DNA from 2 places in the Pantoea trifolii genome. Region 2 is predicted to be linked to the other one. Evidence: riboswitches for the same ligand, from Rfam matches in the RefSeq annotation. Region 2 holds a riboswitch; the other holds the start of a gene.
The links. Region 2 has a riboswitch for thiamine pyrophosphate ahead of NQH49_RS19995 (FAD-dependent oxidoreductase). Riboswitches for the same ligand answer to the same signal wherever they lie in the genome.

Region 1 (7,609 bases), on a different contig from region 2:
GGTGGGCTCGCTGTTTTCGGCCTCGGGCAAGTATCGCAACTGCTTGCGCCTGAATTATGGTTTGCCAATGAATGAGCATACGGAACAGGCGATAGCCCAACTCGGTGCAGCAGTAGAACGTGCCATGCTGGCTTGTAGTGTGGAAACCGTACATACCTCCTCCCTGACTATGTGAAGAAAGGCAGGGCTGGGAGAGGTTAAGACCAGCCCTGGCCCGCTGCAAGCGACAGCGGGCAGGCACACTTTAGCTTTATCAGGAAAGGGCGCTAGCCATCACATCACGCTGCTGCGCGACAGATTCCAGCGTTTCATCCTCACTTACCACGCATTACATTACTTTTGCAGGTTCGATTCCATTTTCCACCAGTGACAGCAACTGCTGCGTTGCTGCGCGCCAGTCTGCGGCCTGGGTAATCGCACTCACCACCGCAATACTGCCCACGCCGGTAGCCAGCACTTCAGGCACGCGCGCCAGTGAAATACCGCCAATCGCCACGGTTGGCACATCCTGTAAACGCGACAGATGGCGTTTCAATTCCACCACGCCCTGCGGCGCAGATGGCATGTCTTTGGTTTGCGTAGGATAGATGTGGCCAAGCGCAATGTAAGAAGGGCGCAGCGCCAGCGCTCGATCCAGCTCGGCATCGTCATGCGTCGATAAACCCAGGCGCAATCCCGCCTCACGAATGGCCGCCAGATCGGCGACATCGAGATCTTCCTGGCCAAGGTGCACGCCATAAGCATGATATTTAATGGCTAAGCGCCAGTAATCATTGATAAACAGGCGTGCCCGATACTGTTTGCCAAGCGCAATCGCCTCGCGCACGGCATCTTCCACCTCATGATCTTCACAATCTTTGATGCGCAGCTGAATGGTGCGCACACCGGCTTCCAGCAAGCGCGCGATCCATTCCACGCTATCGACAACCGGATACAGCCCCAGTTTTGGGGCCGTGGCAGGAAAGGTGTCGGTCATACATTTTCCTCTTTAAGGGTATCGGCAGCGTGATAAAGCCCGCCGCCACGATTGCGGAAGGCATCTGACATTTGCGCCATACCAATCTCAATCGGCTGGGCTTCAGCCTGCTGGCGGGCGGCAAACTCGCGCACTTCCTGAGTAATTTTCATTGAGCAGAATTTCGGGCCGCACATTGAGCAGAAGTGCGCCACTTTGCCTGATTCCTGCGGCAAAGTTTCATCGTGATAGGCGCGTGCGGTGTGCGGATCGAGCGCCAGATTGAACTGATCTTCCCAGCGAAATTCAAAACGCGCTTTCGACATCGCATTGTCGCGGATCTGCGCGCCCGGATGACCTTTCGCCAGATCCGCTGCGTGCGCGGCGATCTTGTAGGTGATCAGCCCTTGCTTCACATCCTCTTTATTCGGCAAACCGAGGTGCTCTTTCGGCGTCACGTAGCACAGCATTGCGCAGCCGAACCAGCCGATCATGGCCGCACCGATGCCAGAAGTGAAATGGTCATAGCCGGGCGCGATATCGGTGGTGAGCGGGCCAAGCGTGTAAAACGGCGCTTCGTGACAATGCTCAAGCTGTTCAGTCATATTGCGACGAATCATCTGCATCGGCACGTGTCCCGGACCTTCAATCATCACCTGCACATCATATTCCCAGGCGATTTTAGTCAGTTCGCCCAGCGTATGCAGTTCGGCAAATTGTGCCTCATCGTTGGCATCCTGAATTGAACCGGGACGCAGGCCGTCGCCGAGCGACAGCGCCACATCGTAGGCGGCACAAATTTCACAAATCTCGCGGAAGTGCAGATAGAGGAAGCTTTCGGTGTGATGCGACAGGCACCATTTCGCCATAATCGAGCCGCCGCGCGACACAATGCCGGTCAGCCGGTTGGCCGTCATCGGCACATAGCGTAGCAATACGCCAGCGTGAATGGTGAAGTAGTCAACGCCTTGTTCCGCTTGCTCCAGCAGCGTGTCGCGGAAAATCGCCCAGTTGAGATCTTCTGCAATGCCGTTCACTTTTTCCAGCGCCTGATAAATCGGCACTGTACCAATCGGCACCGGGCTGTTTCGCAAAATCCACTCGCGCGTTTCATGGATGTAGCGGCCGGTTGAGAGATCCATCACGGTGTCTGCGCCCCAGCGCGTCGACCACACCAGCTTCTCCACTTCTTCTTCAATCGATGAACTCACCGCCGAGTTACCAATATTGGCATTTACCTTCACCAGGAAGTTGCGGCCGATGATCATCGGTTCGGATTCGGGATGGTTGATGTTAGAAGGAATGATGGCGCGGCCGCTGGCGACTTCCTGGCGAACAAATTCAGCGGTGATATTTTCCGGCAGATTAGCGCCAAAGCTGTGGCCCGGATGCTGCTGTAGCAGCACTTCACCGCGAATACGCTCGCGGCCCATGTTTTCACGCAGCGCAATAAACTCCATCTCCGGCGTGATGATGCCCTGTCGCGCATAGTGCAGTTGGGTAACCCGGCGACCCGCTTTGGCGCGGCGCGGTTGTGGCAGATATTCAAAACGCAGGTGATCCAAGCCTTCATCCGCCAGACGCTGCTGCGTGTAGCTGGAACTTAGCTGGCGGATAGTTTCACTGTCGTCACGTTCTTCGATCCAGTTGGCGCGCAGCCTGGCGAGTCCCTGATGCACATCAATAGTGGCTTGAGGATCGCCATAAGCACCGGCGGTGTCGTATACCGGCACCGCTTCATTCGGCTCATATTGCGGATGTTCTTTGCTGCCGCCGATATGTGTCGGGCTGAGCTGTATCTCACGCATCGGCACGCGAATATCCGCGCGGCTGCCGGTGATCCAGATACGTTTGGAGTTGGGGAAAGCGGTTCCCTGCAGGGAATCGATAAATTCTTGCGCCTGAGCGCGCTGTTCACGACGAGACGTTTTAGCAGACATAGCAAGTTTCCGGTAAAGGTTGGAAGTTGCTTGTCCAGAGTTCGGAAGGAGTAACAGCGACGATGCTGGGCGCCAGCTTGCAACGTGCTGATGATGTCTACTCTTGTTCCCTTCGCAGGTACTAACCTGATCAGGTTCCGCGGATCCCGAATTAACGGTCTCAGCCCCGGAGGGCACTCCGACAAGGTTGTGTTTTGTGGTTTAAGCTACTTTGCTTGCCATTTTGCACCTGGGCAGTGCTCGTGACCGTCACGTACTACGTGTACGCTCCGGTCCCTGCGCGCTGTCCGAGTGCAAACTGGCTGCGCACGCTACGCTTAAACCGCAAAATTTGGCTCTTCATGTTTTGAAGAGGCAATAAAAAAGCCCATTCAGCATAAGAGGGCTTTTCTTGAATAACAAGTTTTTTACAACTTCAGGATGTTAAGCCGGGCGGGCGATGACGCTGTCATTGGCCACCGGCGGGCGCGCCAGCTGGTGATCCCAGGCGAGCTGCACCAGCTTATCTTCCAGCGTAAAGCGCGATTCCAGCACTTCACCGACTTCGGAGAGCGCGGTTTGAAAATCCACGCAATTATCATCGTTAATCGCTTGCTGCAGATGGGTGTCGTAAAGCTGCATGATGCGATCGGTATTCGCCTCAAGTGCCGGATAAATCTGCGCGGCCACGATTAATGGGCTATCACCCTGCATCTCACTAATGATGTGTTCATACACGCTGAAATGGCCGGTAGACAGGTAATCTACCAGGTTGTGACAAAACGCATCCAGCGCCTGTTCATCCAGCGCAGTTAACGCATCTTTTTGTGGCTTCATGCCAATAAGCTCGTAGTAAGTGACGAGCAGCTGTCGACGGGCGCGCAGCCATGAATCCACCAATTCATTTCTGCCACCGACACGCTCTGTCAGGTTCTCTAACTGGTTAAGCATATGGGGCTCCAGGTAGGTTATAGTTGTTAATTACACACTTAATATTAGGATTTCAGCGTGCGATTTGACGCTAAGGACAACGATTAAGATGCAACGTGAGATCTCAAGCTTAGACGCTGGTTGGTGGGTTGTCAGCCATGAGCAAAAACTTTGGATGCCGCAGGGTGAATTGCCGCATGGCTTAGCCAGCGATTTTGGCCTGAACGGCAGCAACGGCATGTTGATTGGCGAGTGGCAGGGCGAGAATGTCTGGCTGGTACGCGAGTCGCGCCCGGACAGCATGGGCTCGGTGCGCCAACTGATTGATGAGGATGTCGGCCTGTTCCAAATCGCCGGGCGTGGCGTGCAGCTGGCGGAGTTTTACCGTTCGCATCGCTGGTGCGGCTATTGCGGCCATGAGATGCACATCAGCAAACGCGAATTTGCCTGCTTGTGCAATCATTGCCGCGAGCGCTATTACCCGCAAATTGCGCCGTGCATCATCGTGGCCATCCGTCGTGGCGATGAGATCCTGCTTGCCAATCATGCGCGTCATCGCAACAACATCTATACCGTGCTGGCAGGGTTCGTCGAAGTGGGCGAAACCTTAGAACAAGCGGTAGCGCGGGAAGTGATGGAGGAGAGTAACGTGCGGGTGAAAAACGTGCGTTACGTGACCTCGCAGCCGTGGCCGTTCCCGCACTCCCTGATGATGGCGTATATGGCGGAATATGATGGCGGCGATCTGCAACACGACGGCAAAGAGCTGCTGGATGCCGGTTGGTATCGCTATGACAATCTGCCGCTGTTACCGCCGCCCGGCACGGTGGCGCGTCGCCTGATTGAAGATACTGTTGCCCTGTGTCGCGCCAGCGCGGCGTGAAAATGCTACACTGCCGGCCTTAGCATGAGAGAGCCCATTATGAGTGAACTGAAGAACGATCGTTATCTGCGCGCCCTGTTACGTCAGCCGGTAGATGTCACGCCGGTATGGATGATGCGACAAGCTGGGCGCTATTTGCCGGAGTACAAAGCCACGCGCGCTGAAGCCGGTGATTTTATGTCGCTGTGTAAGAATGCTGAGCTGGCGTGTGAAGTCACGCTGCAACCGCTGCGTCGCTATGCGCTGGATGCGGCAATCCTCTTCAGCGATATCCTCACCATTCCGGATGCGATGGGACTTGGGCTCTACTTTGAGACCGGCGAAGGCCCGCGTTTCTCCAACCCGATCACCTGTCGTGCGGATGTCGACAAACTGCCGGTGCCGGATCCAGAGCATGAACTCGGTTATGTGATGAACGCGGTGCGTACCATTCGTCACAACCTGAAAGGCGAAGTGCCGCTGATCGGTTTCTCCGGCAGCCCGTGGACGCTGGCAACCTACATGGTTGAAGGCGGCAGCAGCAAAGCCTTCACAAAAATCAAAAAGATGATGTACGCCGAGCCGCAAACCCTGCACAAATTGCTGGATAAGCTGGCGGACAGCGTGATTCTTTATCTCAATGCGCAGATCAAAGCTGGCGCGCAGTCGATCATGGTGTTCGATACATGGGGCGGCGTGCTGACCGGACGCGACTATTGCGAATTCTCGCTCTATTACATGCATAAAATCGTCGATAGCGTGCTGCACGAGAACGAAGGTCGTCGCGTACCTATTACGCTGTTCACCAAAGGTGGCGGCCAATGGCTGGAAGCGATAGCCGCGACCGGCTGTGATGCGCTGGGGCTCGACTGGACCACCGATATCGCCGATGCGCGTCGTCGCGTAGGTGACAAAGTGGCGCTGCAGGGCAACATGGATCCTTCCATGCTGTATGCACCGCCTGCGCGCATCGAGCAGGAAGTAGCCGGGATTCTTGAAGGTTTTGGCGCGGGCGAAGGCCACGTGTTTAACCTGGGCCACGGCATCCATCCAGACGTACCGCCTGAGCATGCCGGTGCGTTTGTAGAAGCGGTGCATCGTCTGTCACGTCCTTATCATCAGGGCTGATGGTGGATTTAGCCGCACTACGCCAGGAACAGTTGCAACGCGCTGCTGATGTGGTGCGGCAGGATGATTTCGACGTGCTGCCGCCGCGTTTTATTGGTGGCGCCGACGTAGGTTTTGAACAGGGCGGTGAGATCACACGCGCTGCTCTGGTCATCCTCGAGTATCCATCCTTAACGCTGGTGGAACATCGCATTGCACGCGTGGCCACTACCATGCCGTATATTCCGGGCTTCTTATCCTTCCGCGAAATGCCGGCACTGCTGGAAGCCTGGCAGCAACTCTCCCACATGCCCGATCTGCTGTTTGTTGATGGTCACGGTATTTCCCATCCGCGTCGGCTTGGCGTGGCGGCGCATTTCGGATCGCTGGTGGATGTGCCTACCATTGGCGTAGCGAAGAAGCGTCTATGCGGGCGTTTTGCTGAGCTGGACGCTGAGCCAGGCAGCCGTCAGCCGCTGCTCGACAAAGGTGAGCAGATTGGCTGGGTATGGCGCAGTAAAGCGCGCTGTAATCCGCTGTTTATCTCGACCGGCCATCGGGTCAGCATGGATAGCGCCTTGCATTGGGTGGAAGCCTGTACCGCAGGCTATCGTTTGCCGGAACCGACGCGTTGGGCGGATGCTGTCGCCTCTGGACGCCCGGCCTTTCTGCGCTGGCAAAATACGCCTTAACGCTGTTTGTGCCCGGCTTTTGCGGTACACTGCCGCCAGCTAACCTATTGAGAGTAAGTTTGATGTTACAGAATCCCGTCCATTTGCGTCTGGCGAAGCTTGAAAGCTGGCAGCATATGACTTTCATGGCCTGCCTGTGCGAGCGTATGTTCCCCAACTATTGGGCTTTCTGTCAGCAGACCGAATTCGCCGATCCGCAACTCTATCGCCGCATCCTCGATCTAATCTGGGAAAGCCTGACGGTCAAAGATGCCAAAATCAATTTCGACGGTCAGCTGGAGAAATTTGAAGCGGCGATCCCTGATGGTGACGATTTCGAGGTTTACGGTGTGCATCCGGCGATTGATGCCTGCGTGGCATTAAGTGAACTGCTGCATGCACAACTCAGCGGCGAAACGCTGGAGCACGCCATTGAAGTCAGCCGTACATCGATCACCACCGTGGCGATTCTGGAAATGACGCAGGCCGGTCGCGAAATGACCGACGAAGAGCTGCGTGGAAATCAGGCGGTAATCGATGAATGGGACCTGCAGTGGGAGATTTTCCGCCTGCTGTCGGAGTGCGAAGAGCGCGACCTCGAATTGATTAAAGGCCTGCGTGCAGACCTGCGCGAAGCGGGAATCAGTAACATCGGTATACTTTTTCAGCAATAAGGCAAGAAAACGTGACTTCAGGCCCGAATTACCGCGCCTGGAGGCTTCACATCGGCCCCCTGTCTGGTCTACATTTGGGGGGCTGAAAATTGTGGCTATCGGTGCGTGCCGGCTGAACAAGGCCTGAGAAGGGCTTTTCCCTCGCACTCGTTGCTTAGCAAGCGATAAATACACTTTAAGGATAACTTATGAACAAGACTCAACTGATTGATGTGATCGCAGAGAAAGCTGACCTGTCTAAAACCCAGGCTAAGACTGCGCTGGAATCTACCCTGGCTGCGATCACTGAGTCTCTGAAAGAAGGTGATGCTGTACAACTGGTTGGTTTTGGTACTTTTAAAGTGAACCACCGCGCTGAGCGTACCGGTCGCAACCCGCAGACTGGCAAAGAGATCAAAATTGCAGCGGCTAACGTGCCAGCGTTCGTTTCAGGCAAAGCTCTGAAAGACGCTGTTAAGTAAGTTTCCGCATTGCGGTTTAGCTTTAAAAGA
Region 2 (7,609 bases):
ATCACCGGCACCTCTTTATCCACCAGCGTGTAGAGCTGCGGCTGGTAGCTGATGGCGAGATCGACTTTACCCGCCGCCAGCAGCAACGGCACCGAAGCAGAATCGGCCGGCGCGATCATCTCCACATCCAGCCCCTCTTTCTTAAACGCGCCGCTGTGCTGGGCAGCAAAAATCGCCGCGTGGTTGGGGTTAATAAACCAGTCGAGCAGCAGACGAACTTTCTCCGCCGCCTGGACGTTAGCGGTCGCCAGCAGCAGCAACGCGGTCAATGCGATTCGTAGGGTATTCACGGTACTTCCTTATGTAGATTGCCAGAGGAGTTTCTTACGCATCAGCGCCACGCTGCCCGAAAGCAGCAGCGCCAGAATCAGTAACAGCAGCAGTGCTGCGAAGCTGGTGGCGGTTTCCAGGCGCGCGTTGGATTGCATCATCAGATAGCCAAGCCCTTCGCTGGCACCGACCCATTCACCAATCACCACGCCAATCGGCGCCAGCACCACCGCCATCTGCAGGCCAGAGAAAAATTGCGGTAACGCGGCGGGCCAGCGCACGCGCCAGAAGATGCGAAAGCGCGATGACGTGCTGGTTTGCGCCAGTTCCAGCCAGCCGCTGGGCGTGCGACACAGCCCATCGAACAGCGATAAGCACAGCGGGAAGAACAGGATCAAGGCCGCCACCACTACTTTCGAGGCGATACCAAAGCCGAGCCACAGCACCAGCAGCGGCGCGAGGGCAAACACCGGAATCGCCTGGCTGGCGGTGACCAGCGGAAACAGCACGCGACGCAGCAGCGGACTGGCCGCCATCAGCACCGCCAACGTCACGCCCGCGCCGATGCCCAGCAGCAGCGCCAGCACAATTTCCGCCAGCGTATAGAGCGCGTGATGCCACAGCAGTTGACGATGCAACCACAGCGCTTCAAGCACTGCCTGCGGCGCGGGCAGCAGGAAAGTTGGCACGCCGCTGTGACGCGCCAGCAGCCAACCGCACAGCAGCACCACGATCAGGTAAATCGCGCTAAACAGTGTTTTCATGGGTATTCAGTCGGGAGAAGAGTTGAGCCTGCGCCTGCAGCACGTCGGGATGATCAAACGCACGCGGCGCGTCACCGCCGGGAACCGGCCAGCTTTCGATGGCCAGCGGCTGGCCTTGCAGCAGCAGAATGTCATCGGCCATGCGGCACGCTTCCAGCGGATCGTGCGTCACCAGCAGCACGGTTTTGCCTTGCAGTAATTCGGCAGTCAGCGTTTGCAGGCTGAGTTTGGTCATCACATCCAGCGTGGCGAAAGGTTCATCCATCAGCACTACGTCGCGCTGCGCATAGAGCGTGCGTGCCAGCGCCACGCGTTGCCGCATGCCGCCCGAAAGTTGCTGCGGCGGCGCATGCGCCACGTCGCTGAGTTTCACCTGCTCCAGCAGTGCCAGCGCGCGCGGACGATCCGGCTTTTCGCCGCTGAGCCGCGCCGACAGCATCACGTTGTCGAGCACCGTCAGCCATGGATAAAGCAGATCCTGCTGGCCCATCCACGCCACGTTGCCGCTTAAGCCCTGCACCGCGCCCTGCTGCGGCTTGAGTAATCCGGCCACCAGCCGCAGCAGCGTACTTTTGCCGATGCCGCTGCGTCCCAGCATCACCGTGGTTTTGCCGCCGCGCAGTTGCAGATTCAGCCGCTGACACAGCGGTTTATCGCCCCAGCTAAAGCTTACATGGTTGAAGAGAATGTCCTGATTCATGGGCGATTGGCCGCCAGAATCGCCAGCTGAAGAAATCCGCGCTGCGCCAGCGCGCTAGCGGCCTGCGCGGCGCGGATGCCGCTGGCGCACACCAGCACGATGCGCTGCTGGGCGGGCGGCTGCCATGCCGCAATCGCCTGCGGCAAGATGCGCTCAACGCCATCCGCCACGCTGACCGGCGCTTCCTCACAACTGCGCAACTCGACAATGCAGTCATCGGCGGCAAGCATTGACGGGTCGATAAACGGCACTGCATGTTCCGGCTCTTCCGCATCATCAAAGCGGAACGGGCGAAAATGCCAGTTCACGAAGTCGCAGTTCACCAGACAACCGAGCGGTGATGGCTGCAATTCCAGCAGCACGCTGAGCGCCATCTGCGCCTGCATCGCGCCAAGCGTCGCCACCGCTGGGCCCATCACGCCCGCGGTGTTGCAGTTCGCCGCCGATGACGGCAAACGCGGGAACACGGCGCGGTAGCTCGGCGCGCCGCCACAGAATCCGCCAATGTAACCTTGCCGTCCCAGCACCGAGGCGCTGATCAGCGGCATGCCCGCCTTCATGCAAGCATCCGAAAGTTGGTAGGTGACGGCAAAGTTATCGGCGGCGTCGATCACCAGATCGCATCCCGCCAGCGCCTGCTGCACGTTGCTGGCGCTCAGCGACTGCTGCAATGCTTCAATCTGCACTTGCGAATTACGCTGATGCAACGCCTGTTGCGCGCGCAGCACTTTGGGCTGGTCGATATCCTGCTCAGTAAACAGCGTTTGCCGATGCAGGTTATGCAGCGCCACCACATCGTCGTCATACAGCCGAATATGGCCGACGCCCGCGCCCACCAGCTGCGGCAGTAGCGTGGCACCTAATCCACCCGCGCCCGCCACCAGCACGCGCGCGTCGAGCAGCTTCTGCTGCCCTGCTTCGCCGATTTCCGCCAGCATCATCTGGCGTTGATAACGTTGCATATTTGCCTGCCTCAACTCAGATTTGCCAGGCCAAAAATCGGCGTGGACGCAGCGGCCATATCGCGCTTCTCCATCAGTCCGGCAGCGCGAGCGGCTTGCCCGGCTTCAATCGCCAGACGGAAGGCGTTGGCCATGCCGATCGGATCGCCCGCTTTGGCGACGGCGGTGTTGAGCAGAATGCCATCAAAGCCCATCTCCATCGCCTGCGCCGCCTGCGACGGCGCGCCAATGCCGGCATCAATGATCAGCGGAATGTCGCTGAACCACGCGCGCATGGCACGCAGGCCGTCGATGTTACGTAAACCCTGACCGGAACCAATCGGCGCGCCCCACGGCATCAACAGTTCGCAGCCCGCCGCCAGCAGTTTTTCGCCGACGATCAGATCTTCAGTGGTGTAAGGAAACACCTGAAAACCCTCTGCGCTGAGGATGCGCGCGGCTTCCACCAGCGCGAAAGGATCGGGCTGCAGCGTGTCGGCGTGACCAATCACTTCCAGCTTGATCCACGCGGTGTTGAACAGTTCGCGCGCCATGTGCGCGGTGGTGACGGCTTCTTTCACCGTGTGACAACCGGCGGTATTGGGTAACACGCGGATGTTGAGGCCGGTCAGCAGTTCACGGAAAGCCGCGCCCGCCGCGCCTTCGCGCCGTAAACTGACGGTGATGATGTCGGTGCCGGAGGCGGCAATCGCCTGCTGCAAAATGGCGGGCGAAGGATAACCGGCGGTGCCGAGCAGGAAGCGCGATTGCGGGTCAAAATCGTAAAACATCGCTTAACCTCCCTGCATCGGTGACAGCACTTCAAGCTGGCAACCTTCATCCAGCAGCTGCGTGTAGTACTGGCTTTTTGGCACAAACGCACCGTTGTAGGCGGTGGCGACGCAGGCCGCGTCAATTTGCTGCTCGATCAGCAATTCGCTCAGGCTGTTTGCCTGCGTGCTGATGAGGCGGCCGTTAAGCTGAATGTTCATTTTTAAGTTCCCCAGAAAGACGCTGCATCAGCTGCTCTGCCAGCATCGGTGCCAGCAGAAAACCGTGGCGATACATGCCGTTGAGATAAAAGGTGTGGTTGTGATAGTGGATTTCCGGCAGATTCGCCGGATAAGCCGGACGCAGCCCGCTGCCGCTCTCAATGACGCGCGCTTCGGCTAAAGCCGGATGAATGGCGTAGGCGGCGCTGAGCAACTCCATCATGGCGCGCGCGCTGATGGCGCTGGCGTCGTCGCTCTCGATCATGGTGGCGCCGAGCATAAAGTGGCCGCCGCGTCGCGGCACCAGATAGCAGGGAAAACGCGGATGCAGCAGACGAATCGGGCGGGAAAACTGCACGTCTTCGCTGTGCAGAATCAGCATTTCGCCGCGCACCGCACGCAGGCGCGGCAGTTGTGGCGCGGCGTGGATGCCGCGACAATCGATAATCTGGCCGCTCGGCGCACGATTGTTGAATGGTACGCCGCGTGCGATCAGCGTGTCTCGCATCTCCTGCAACGCCAGACGCGGATCGAGATGCGCTTCCCCGGCGAAAAACAGACCGCGTGCAAAGCGCCCTTCCAGCGCCGGTTCGATGTCGGCGGGATCGACCCATTGGTGCTGCTCGGTCATACGGGCGAAACGGTTGAGTTCCTGGCTATCGCGCGGCGGCGCAACCACCAACGTGCCCTGATGCTTTACGCTGCTGACGCGCTGTTGCCACCATGCGGCGGCGTGTTGTCCAAGGGTGATGACGTCGCGCGGCGCACTTTCGGCTTCACACCAGGGTGCCAGCATGCCGCCAGCAAACCACGATGCCGGGCGGCGCGCGTCATCGCCAATCACCTCGACGTCTTCGCCGCGTTCCGCCAGCAACGTAGCCACGCACAAGCCCGCCACGCCGCAGCCGAGCACGCTCCAGCGGCTCACAGCGCCGGTTCCGGGATGTTCAAAAAGGGGGAATTCACATCGGCCTCTCAGTGTTAGCTGAGACCCGCAGATACAGGAGAAGGGAAATGGCGCAACCATCAAGCTAGCCTGAGCGCCAGACAGCCCAATGAACAAGACTGTCAGTCTTCCTACGCCAGTATCAACTGGGTCAGGTTCAAAGGGTCGCTAAGCCGCGCAGTGCGCTATTAGCCTCTCAGTCTCTTTGGCGAGACTCCCCCGACGCGTCTATTTGTATTGCAGGCGATGGTCGCCGTCAAGCGCGGAATAACCAGATGGTTTACAGGGAAATAAGCAGCAAGGCATTTATCGCTACCTGGGCTTTGTGGATCACAAACGTAACATATGGTATACAAACACATTATTTTATGCGCAAGAACCAATTACAGGTGATGTCGGAATATCCATGAAGAATATTAAAATTGCATTTATTAAAGCCGGCTGGCACAAAGAAATTGTCCATAATGCCCTGGTGGGATTTGAAAAAGAATTAGCCGATCAATCCGTTGAAGCGGAATTAAAAGTGCTGGAAGTGCCTGGCGCATTTGAAATGCCGCTGCTGGCTAAGCGTCTGGCTGAAACCGGTAAATACGATGCGATTGTCTGCGCGGCGCTGGTGGTTGACGGCGGTATCTATCGCCATGATTTCGTTGCCGCTGCGGTGGTTGATGGCTTGATGAATGTGCAGCTGACCACCAACGTGCCGGTGTTCTCCGTGTCATTAACGCCGCATAATTTCCAGCCGGTTGATGTTATCGAAAACTTCTATACCGAGCATTTCATTAAGAAAGGTAAAGAAGCCGCGCGCGCTGCGCTGGCTATTCACAATCTGTCGATTGATTAATGCATTAAAAAGGGAGCACCTCATCAGGCGCTCCCTTTTTATTTAATCTGACTTTCTACTATTAATATTCAGAATAGTGCCAGCCTCGCTTCACTTAATGTTTCACACTCATCAAATGATTACTTTTCATATGTCGGCGCGTTTCAGATGGATTGATATCGCACGCTTTCGGCAGTAACAGCGTAAAGATTCCCGCAATCACCAGTGAACCCGCCAGCCAGCAGATCGCCACGTTTTGGCTATACAGCAGTGTCATGATCCCTACTAAGTACGGTCCGCAGAATCCACCCAGATTACCCAAGCCATTGATCACGCCACGCGCGCTACCCGCCACTTCCGGCGCAGCGATACGTCCGGGAATCGACCAGAACGGGCTGGTTGCCGCTTTGAGGAAGAAGCCGCACACCACCAGCGCGATATAGGCGGCGACGACGTTATTATGCAGCACCACCGATGCCAGCAAGGCAGCGGCAAAACAGAACAGCGACACCATCACCCACAAACGGCGCTTGCCGGTGCGATCGCTTAACCACGAAATAGCGTAGATGCCGAGTACCGTCGCGACAAAAGGAATCGCCGCCAGCAGACCAACGCCCGCCATGTTGGTACCGGTGAGATTTTTCAGGATACTCGGCAGCCACAGCGTGTAACCGTAATCGCCGGTTTGATAGAAGAAGTTGAGCGCCACTAACTTCATCAGGCCCGAGTTGCGAAACACCGCTTTCAACGGCGCTTTGCTGACCGGTTCCTTTTGCAGATGCTGAGCCTTTTCGCGCGCCAGTTCGCGCAGCAAATACTCCTTTTCTCGCGCCGGTAACCAGCGCGCCTCTTCAGGACGATCGGCGATCACCAGCCACCACACCAGCAGCACCACCGCTGAAAGCAGGCCTTCGATTATGAACAGCCAGCGCCAGTCCAGCACATTGATGATGTAACCCGATATCGGCGCAGTAAACATGCCACCTAACGGCGCGAACATCATGACAAAGGCGTTGGCGCGACCCAGCTCTTTTTCCGGGAACCAGTTGCTGACCATGGTTAACACCACCGGCAGCATGCCGCCTTCGGAAATCCCCAGCACAAAACGCAGCGCCAGCAGCTGATAGTGATTGGTGACAAAACCGGTGGCGATCGACACCACCATCCACGCTACCAACGACCAGGCGATAAAGCGTTTGCCGCTGCCATTCACCGCGATACGTCCGCCCGGCACCTGTAAAAACAGATAACCAATAAAGAAGATACCGCTTACTACGCCAGCCATTTGGCTGGTGATCGCCAAATCCTGATCCATACCGCCAGGCAGCGCAAAGCTGATATTGACGCGATCCATGAATGAGACAATGCAGGTGATGAGAATCGGGGCGATGACGCGATACCAGCGCGTTCCGGGGATTTTTTCTTGCATGCTGCCCTCTTCATGTTAAGCCGTGATGCTTAGGTTCATTGGCTAACTATTAAAGAGAGTATGGAAATAATTATTGCGATCTTAATCACTGCAATTAATGTTAAGAAAAAGTGTTACAACCGCTGTGATCGCGCATAAAAAAAAGCAGCGCGATGGCTCGCACTGCTCTTTGACCGCTTTTTAATCATTAACGCTGCGGATGATTCACTTCCAGCGGACGCAAATCAAACACCAGCACTTCCGCATCTTCGCCGTTAGCAAACTCCAGCACGCTTTCGTTGCGTACACGTGCGCCGTCGCCCTCTTTAAACTTCACGCCGTTCACTTCGATGCTGCCGCGTGCCACGTGAATATAGGCGTAACGATCGGCATCCAGCGCGAGGGTTTGCTGCTCAACACCGTCGAACAGTCCGGCATAAATGCGGATATCCTGACGCACGCTAAGCGATCCGTTTTCCCCTTCCGGCGAAATAATCAGACGCAGCTGACCGCGTTTGTCACTTTCCGCCACCGAAATCTGCTGATAACCCGGAGGCGAATTGCGTTCGCCAGGCACGATCCAGATCTGCAGGAAGTGCACATTGTCGGTTTTCGAGTGGTTAAACTCGCTGTGCGTAACGCCGCTACCGGCGCTCATCAGCTGCACATCACCCGGCACAATCACCGAACCGGTGCCCATAGAATCTTTATGCTCCAGCGCGCCTTCCAGCACATAGGAGATGATCTCCATGTTGTTGTGCGGAT

Region 1: another riboswitch for thiamine pyrophosphate. It lies ahead of thiC (phosphomethylpyrimidine synthase ThiC); the one in region 2 lies ahead of NQH49_RS19995 (FAD-dependent oxidoreductase).

What each region holds. Positions count from the first base shown of each region.
Region 1 covers NZ_JANIET010000001.1:285,067-292,675, forward strand. The annotation lists gene NQH49_RS01270 (aminotransferase-like domain-containing protein) at 1-175, shown strand, start outside; gene thiE (thiamine phosphate synthase) at 329-976, opposite strand; gene thiC (phosphomethylpyrimidine synthase ThiC) at 973-2,895, opposite strand; TPP riboswitch at 2,986-3,086, opposite strand; gene NQH49_RS01285 (Rsd/AlgQ family anti-sigma factor) at 3,319-3,825, opposite strand; gene nudC (NAD(+) diphosphatase) at 3,914-4,687, shown strand; gene hemE (uroporphyrinogen decarboxylase) at 4,727-5,794, shown strand; gene nfi (deoxyribonuclease V) at 5,797-6,465, shown strand; gene NQH49_RS01305 (YjaG family protein) at 6,528-7,118, shown strand; gene hupA (nucleoid-associated protein HU-alpha) at 7,307-7,579, shown strand.
Region 2 covers NZ_JANIET010000002.1:129,483-137,091, reverse strand. The annotation lists gene NQH49_RS20025 (ABC transporter substrate-binding protein) at 1-290, opposite strand, end outside; gene NQH49_RS20020 (ABC transporter permease) at 300-1,034, opposite strand; gene NQH49_RS20015 (ABC transporter ATP-binding protein) at 1,018-1,734, opposite strand; gene NQH49_RS20010 (HesA/MoeB/ThiF family protein) at 1,731-2,696, opposite strand; gene NQH49_RS20005 (thiazole synthase) at 2,708-3,466, opposite strand; gene thiS (sulfur carrier protein ThiS) at 3,470-3,667, opposite strand; gene NQH49_RS19995 (FAD-dependent oxidoreductase) at 3,651-4,595, opposite strand; TPP riboswitch at 4,725-4,844, opposite strand; gene NQH49_RS19990 (6,7-dimethyl-8-ribityllumazine synthase) at 5,020-5,457, shown strand; gene NQH49_RS19985 (MFS transporter) at 5,552-6,865, opposite strand; gene NQH49_RS19980 (pirin family protein) at 7,053-7,609, opposite strand, start outside.